Regions from separate parts of the Peribacillus sp. NPDC094092 genome, predicted to be linked through region 2. Evidence: riboswitches for the same ligand, from Rfam matches in the RefSeq annotation. Region 2 holds a riboswitch; each other region holds the start of a gene.

Region 1 (2,270 bases), 190 kb from region 2:
AATTTTATTTCCCCGCCGACATATACATCACCGCGGTTATATAAATTTTTTACTCCGGGATGCTTCTCATCATCCGTTTGATATACTAATGTAGCTTCCAATTGCTTATCTGGAGTGTAAATATCGGAAACGGTGAGAACCCCGTAAGTTTCACCTTCATGTGTCAACGTTACTTCTTCACCTATAGTAAGGGTTGCTGCAGTTTCTTCAGTCAAAGGCAACGTAATCGGGATGCTCCATACATGCCCGCTGCTAAGCCTCATATCCTTGACCACTGCCTCATAGTCACTTTTTGTAAAGAATCCTTTAATCGGACTGTAGGCACCAGTGCCTATCAATTCAAGATCACTTAAAGCAATTTCATCGATTTCGATTGATTTTGTTATTTTACTAAAATCATATTTTGGTTCCCAAAGATCGATTAATGTTCCTCCGTGCGGTAAACTGATTGTCATGCTATTTTCCCCCTATGGTTTCTATTTATTTAAGATAAGTGTAATCCGCATTCCGTTTTTTGGGCTCCTTGCCAACGGCCTGAGCGTAAATCATCTGCATTGAATGCAGGTGCTGTACACGTTTTACATCCAATGCTCGGATATCCATTATCATGCAGGATATTATATGGAAGTCCGTTTTTGTGGGCGTAGCGCCAAACATCTTTCCATGTCCAATGTATGAGTGGACATATTTTAACTGACTTGAACTTATTATCCTTATTGATATACTCGGTCTTAGCCCTTGTTTCGGATTGCTCCCTCCGAAGTCCCGAAAGCCATGCTGTTGCCGTTGAAAGCACATCGGTAAGCGGAATGATTTTACGGATGTTACAGCATTTATTGGAATCACTAAGCCATAATTCATCCCCATATTCCTCTGCCTGTTCCTCAAGCGTCAAGGCAGGTTTCTTCATTTCAATCGAAAGCTTTGGATAGCGCTTTTTCACTTGCTCGATCAATTGGTAAGTCTCCTCAAAATGAACATCCGTATCAAGGAAAACAATTTTTGCCGAAGGGTTGACCTTCGCCAATAAATCCGTTAGCACGATGCCTTCGATACCAAAACTGCAAGCATAAATCAGTTTGTTTCCATAATGGTCATTCGCCCATTGCAATACTTCCAAAGCCCCTTTTGTGTCACTGTCTTCAGGAAATGCAGGGAATTCCCCTGTATTGAAATTTTCATAGTTTATTAATCCAGCCAACTTTTGTAGCCCCCTCTAAAAACTTGCTGTATCAGGTTAGAGTAACTGATGATCAATTCCCGTTTTAATCTTCCCCAGTTTATTTGATTCTAGGAAAAAAGAGACGAATCTAACCAATACTCTCTTTATATCAGTTAAACCCGCCTCTAGTTTTTCTAGTCAGCAGATACCTTATTTAATTCTTAATTTTTCATTTCTTTCCATTTGAATGATTTTACCATCCTGGACAATAAGTGTAATGGATCCATATTTCATTGAGTTAAGCATTTCTTGAAGTCGTTCAAATATTTCTTCAAGCTGATTCTCTTTATTCAAACCAGTTCCTCCTTTAAGAAAATCCGCGAATATTTTATTTTCAACGCTGATTAAATGAATTTCTAAGTTTTATATAATTCCATACAACCTTACATTGTTATGGTTTGCTTGCAATTTTTCCAAAAACAAAAATCTTTCCATGATGGAAAGATCCCAAGGTAAATATCATTACCTTATCTTCCAAAATGATCAACATTTTGTTGGAGGTAGCACCTTGCATCCATCATGCAGGTTGCTGGACTTCAAAGGGCCAATTCCCTCCGTCGCTCTGGATAAGTTTTATTATTTTAAATATTAACATATATTTAATCCTTGTCAATGGAGTTTTCTTATAAAATAACTTGGTTTAATATTATGGATGAACTGCTATTTTTATACACACTATTCAATTAATGATTTTTTGTTCATTTAAATACGAAAATAGACTCGTTTTTTTAGATAATGTCTCCAAAAAAATGAGTCTATTTTCATTATTGATGCCTGTAATTACTTTAAAAAACATTTTCTAGAATTCCAGTCCTTTTTTATTAAGGCTTACTTGAAGTCATTAATTTCTTAACTGTATCGCTTCTACAAATTCTTGAACTTGACTCTGGACGCGATCAATTAATTGCGAATCATTAATCGGATTTTCTGAATTCTGTTTATCTATTTCCTTATCAACAAAATAAATGCCCTGCAGCGGCTCGCCTTTCAATATTGAGATCAATGGTTTAAGCGCATAGTCAATCGCCAATAGATGCCTGTTACTTCC
Region 2 (2,270 bases):
AGTTTGGGTCAGATAATAACTTCCATAGCAAAATAAAATAAATGGAATACCACAATATAGTGCAATTCGTTGTGTGGGATCAAATGCAATTCCTATGCAAGAAGCAAGACATAGCATAAAAGAAATGATTGGTATGAGTGGATATAATGGTGTATGGAAGGACAAATCATTTACTGAATTTCCTTCGTTTATAAATCGTCTGCGAAATAGAAACTGTGACGCGCTAATACTCATCCAAACTACTACCACGGCTAATCCAGAAATGGATACAAGCACTATATATACTGTATCCGGTGCAATAATACTCGAGAAAAGGGCTAAACCACCTCCCAACATACTGAAAAGGACTGCATTTATCGGAACACCCCGTTTTGTCAATTTTGCAAATATGGGAGATATAGTTTTCTTATCTGCAAGTGACCATAGCATTCTGGATGATGCATATAATCCTGAATTTGCAGCAGACAAAATGGCAGTTAATATAACAAAGTTCATAATATCCGCTGCATACGGCACTCCAATTCGTTCGAGAATTGCAACAAAGGGGCTCTCTAGTACGCTTGCATCCGAAATAGGCAATAATGCGGATAATACAACAATGGTTCCTACAAAAAAGATGATCAATCTCCATAATGTCATTCGGATTGCCTTTGGAATCGTTTTTTCTGGATTCACTGTTTCTCCAGCTGCGATCCCGATTAATTCAGTACCAGAAAATGCGAAATTCACCGCGAGCATCGTCATTAGAATGGCAAAAGCACCATTCGGAAATAAACCTGCACTTGTAAAATTGGAAAATAAAGGAGCTGATTGTGAATTAATTATTGGAATAAAACCTAACATTGCCGCAGCTCCCAGAATAATAAATACCACAATAGCAAATACTTTTATTGAAGCAAACCAGAATTCGGATTCAGCGAAGAACTTAACGGTCCACGCATTTAAAGCCAAGACCAATATGGCAAATAGAGCACTCCATATCCAGACATTGATTGATGGAAACCATCGCTGCATCAACAATCCTGCAGCCGTAAATTCCGAACCTAGTGCAACAGTCCAGGTTAGCCAATACAACCAGGCTACTGTATACCCTGTCCCTGGTCCAATGTATTTGGCTGCGTAGCTATGAAACGCACCTGTCTCGGGCATATGTACTGCCAGTTCACCTAGACATAGCATAACTAGATAAACCACTAAAGCTCCTATCAGATACGAAAGGATGGTGCCGAAAGGGCCAGCCTGTTGAATCGTATAACCCGAACTCAAGAATAAACCAGTTCCAATCACCCCGCCAAGCGATAGCATTATTATATGCCGTGCTTGCATTTGCCTTTGAAAATCATGCTTCTTTTTGTTCTCCATTCTTATTCTCCTTAATCTTGGATCCAGAAAAAACGAAAACGCACTCTAAAAAAGAGTGCGCTACTGACAAATAAACAAGTACGGTCTTATCTATCAAGGTTTCACCCCCTGGAATTAGCACAGTGTCTTTGTAGACCTGTTGCTGAGGTTTCGTAGGGCCAGTCCCTCCACCTCTCTGGATAAGAAATTATTTTTTTATAACTTTATCAATCTATGAAAAAATTGTCAAGTTTTGTTTCTGATTGTAAATACCTCCTTTTAAATTCTAGCGATCATGGGCGCCGGCGGCATAAATATGACATGGTTGCTCGTTTTTGGAACATTCGCTAATCGCCTTAAATCGCAGATAAAGCTAACCGAGATAATTTAGATTTAAAAAATGGCGCCATCTTAAAAAGATGACGCCATTTTTTCTTTAAGGACGTTCTATTTCGAATAATTCCCCTAGTTTTGTATAAGTATGACCCGCTAATCTTGCTACAGGTTTTAGGCCATTCTGGTCAATTCGGCCATTATGGTAAATATCTTGCTCTATATGATAGCAGACTATTTTCCCTATCAATAAATCACAACCTGGTTTCTTCTGGGAACCTGCCAATGGTATCGCATGCTCTAATGTGCATTCAAAGCGTACCTTCGCTTCTTGCAATCCTGGTACGGATACTTTATCACTAACAACCGGCGTGAAATTGGTAAGACCCAATTCACTTTCGTCAGATGGGAGTTCCTTTGCCGTTCGATTTGCATCAGCTACATTATTTTCATCCGTGATATGGACAACGAATTCACCTGTTTGAACTGCATTTCGGGCCGTGTCCTTTGAAACCCCTTCTTTTCGTTGAACAGAAATGGAAATCATTGGAGGATTTGAACTGACTATGTTAAAAAAGCTAAACGGCGCTATATTG
Region 3 (2,270 bases), on a different contig from region 2:
TTCAATTGCCTGCTCCAAATCTTCTATTAAGTCGTCTACATTTTCAATCCCAATGGATAAACGGACTTGATCGGCACTCACACCCGCTTTCGCAAGACCCGCCTCACTCAATTGTTGATGGGTCGTACTGGCTGGGTGGATGATCAAGCTCTTCGCATCCCCGACATTCGCCACATGGGACCATAATTCCACCGAATTGATAAGTTTTGCCCCAGCTTCGCGATTACCTTGTATTCCAAACGTCACGACAGACCCAGCTCCCTTAGGCAAATACTTATCCGCAAGGGCTTTATCGGGATGATCCTCATCACCAGGATGTGAAACCCAAGTAACGGCAGGATGGTTTTTTAAATATTGAATGACGGACTTGGTGTTTGATAGATGCTCTCTCATCCTTACATGCAGCGTTTCAAGTCCAAGCGTAAACTGAAATGCACTTTGGGCACTTAGCGCAGGGCCTAAATCACGAAGTAACTGGACTCGGGCTTTCGTTATGAATGCGGCAGGTCCGACTGCCTCGGCGTATACCAGACCGTCGTAACTTGGGTCTGGCTCCGTGAAGCCAGGGTAGTTTGGCGAGTTCCAATCGAACTTCCCTCCATCCACGATGACACCGCCTAGTGTCGTTCCATTTCCCAGAAGCCATTTAGTAGCGGAATGGATGACGATGTCCGCGCCAAAATCAATTGGTCTGCAAAGATATGGTGTCGCAAAGGTATTATCAATGATCAAAGGTACGCCGGCATCATGGGCAATTTTCGCTACCGCTTCAATATCAAGCACCCTCAAACTTGGATTGCCGATCGTTTCGGCAAAAATGGCTTTAGTTTTTGGCGTGATCGCCCTTTTGAAATTTTCAGGGTCATCGGGAGAAACGAACTTTACTTTGATCCCATATTTAGGAAGAGTATTTTCAAAAAGGTTATACGTACCTCCATATAATGTAGAGGCTGAAACAATCTCGTCACCTGCAGCGGCAATATTCAGGATTGAAAGCGAGATGGCAGCCATTCCGCTCGCTGTTGCCAATCCGCCGATACCGCCTTCCAATAAGGCCATTCTTTCCTCAAAAACGCTGACAGTGGGATTATGAAGTCGTGTATATATATAGCCATTCTCCTTTAGGCCGAATAAATTCGCTGCATGGTCGGTGTCTTTGAACAAGTATGCATTGCTTTGATAGATAGGAACTGCACGTGCACCTGTTTCATCAGCCTGCAGACCGCCATGAACACTCAATGTTTCGAAACGCAACTTTTTCCCTGACATATGATTTCACCTTTTTCTATGGATTTAGTTGGAATTATATGATACCTGGCCTTTTACAAACAAAAAAACCACTTCAATTAAGAAGAGGTCTCAAGAACACACCTCATCTACCAGAGCCAACACTCTGCTGGAATTAGCACCGTATATAAAATTTATACCGGTTGCCGGGCTTCGTCGGGCCAGTCCCTCCGCCACTCTTGATAAGAACTATTAAATTCTGCCATTACTTAATTCAAAATATAGCATTTTAGAATAAATCAGTCAATGAATTGTTAGAATATTCTTTTTTTAATTCCGATCTCGCATTCAATTGGCACAAACAAAGAAACCAATCACGGTTCTGATTGGTTTCCTAGCTGATTTCCTTAAGCAATCCGTACAAATAAGGAACGGATTGAAAGGCATATATTTTTTTGTGCAGCTGCCCTTTTTTGAAAAGCAATAAACAAGGAACACTTTCGATTTCATATGTTTCGGCAATTGCTTGGACATAGTTCATATTCATTTTGCCTGCCTTCAATTCCGGGAACAGCTCCAAGGATATCGTCAGCATCTTGGAGGCAACCTGACAAGTGCCGCATAAAGGCGTATATAAATATAAGCAAAAGGTTCCCCCATTTTCAACAGCAAGCTTACACTCTTCTTCTTTCCATTCCTGCATCAATTAGTCGTTCACCCTTTGACTTAAAAATTTCATTTTCACATTCATATTGGCAGATAGAAGCACAGTTGCGATATGATGTTCGGGTGAGCTTTCCACTTCTTTGTACATTTTATTAATATACAGGTGGTTCGCTTCCGGCATTTCCCTTCGGAACTGCTTCCGCAGTTTTTCTCCTGATTCATCTGCGTCAAACAGGAGATAAACATCACGATCCATCAATTCATCCACTAATTCATCCAGCTTAGTTAATGATATGGTCCCATTCGTACATCTTATTTCCACATCTTCATTTAAAACGGAGGCAACTTTTCTTCTATCGGAACTGCCTTCTACAATG

Evidence for each region. A riboswitch is a leader RNA that binds a small molecule or an ion and turns the genes downstream of it on or off. The one in region 2 is predicted to bind S-adenosylmethionine.
Region 1: it holds a riboswitch for S-adenosylmethionine, as region 2 does, so the genes downstream of both, ACQKNS_RS18965 (YezD family protein) here and mmuP (S-methylmethionine permease) in region 2, are expected to answer to the same signal.
Region 3: it holds a riboswitch for S-adenosylmethionine, as region 2 does, so the genes downstream of both, ACQKNS_RS16455 (O-acetylhomoserine aminocarboxypropyltransferase/cysteine synthase family protein) here and mmuP (S-methylmethionine permease) in region 2, are expected to answer to the same signal.

Annotation. Positions count from the first base shown of each region.
Region 1 is NZ_JBNNUC010000004.1:97,183-99,452, forward strand. It holds gene sat (sulfate adenylyltransferase) at 1-455, opposite strand, end outside; gene ACQKNS_RS18960 (phosphoadenylyl-sulfate reductase) at 485-1,189, opposite strand; gene ACQKNS_RS18965 (YezD family protein) at 1,373-1,516, opposite strand; SAM riboswitch class I at 1,687-1,795, opposite strand; gene ssuE (NADPH-dependent FMN reductase) at 2,064-2,270, opposite strand, start outside.
Region 2 is NZ_JBNNUC010000004.1:287,214-289,483, forward strand. It holds gene mmuP (S-methylmethionine permease) at 1-1,362, opposite strand, end outside; SAM riboswitch class I at 1,446-1,548, opposite strand; gene ACQKNS_RS19760 (flavin reductase family protein) at 1,778-2,270, opposite strand, start outside.
Region 3 is NZ_JBNNUC010000003.1:158,535-160,804, forward strand. It holds gene ACQKNS_RS16455 (O-acetylhomoserine aminocarboxypropyltransferase/cysteine synthase family protein) at 1-1,269, opposite strand, end outside; SAM riboswitch class I at 1,370-1,476, opposite strand; gene ACQKNS_RS16460 (thioredoxin family protein) at 1,622-1,930, opposite strand; gene ACQKNS_RS16465 (toprim domain-containing protein) at 1,934-2,270, opposite strand, start outside.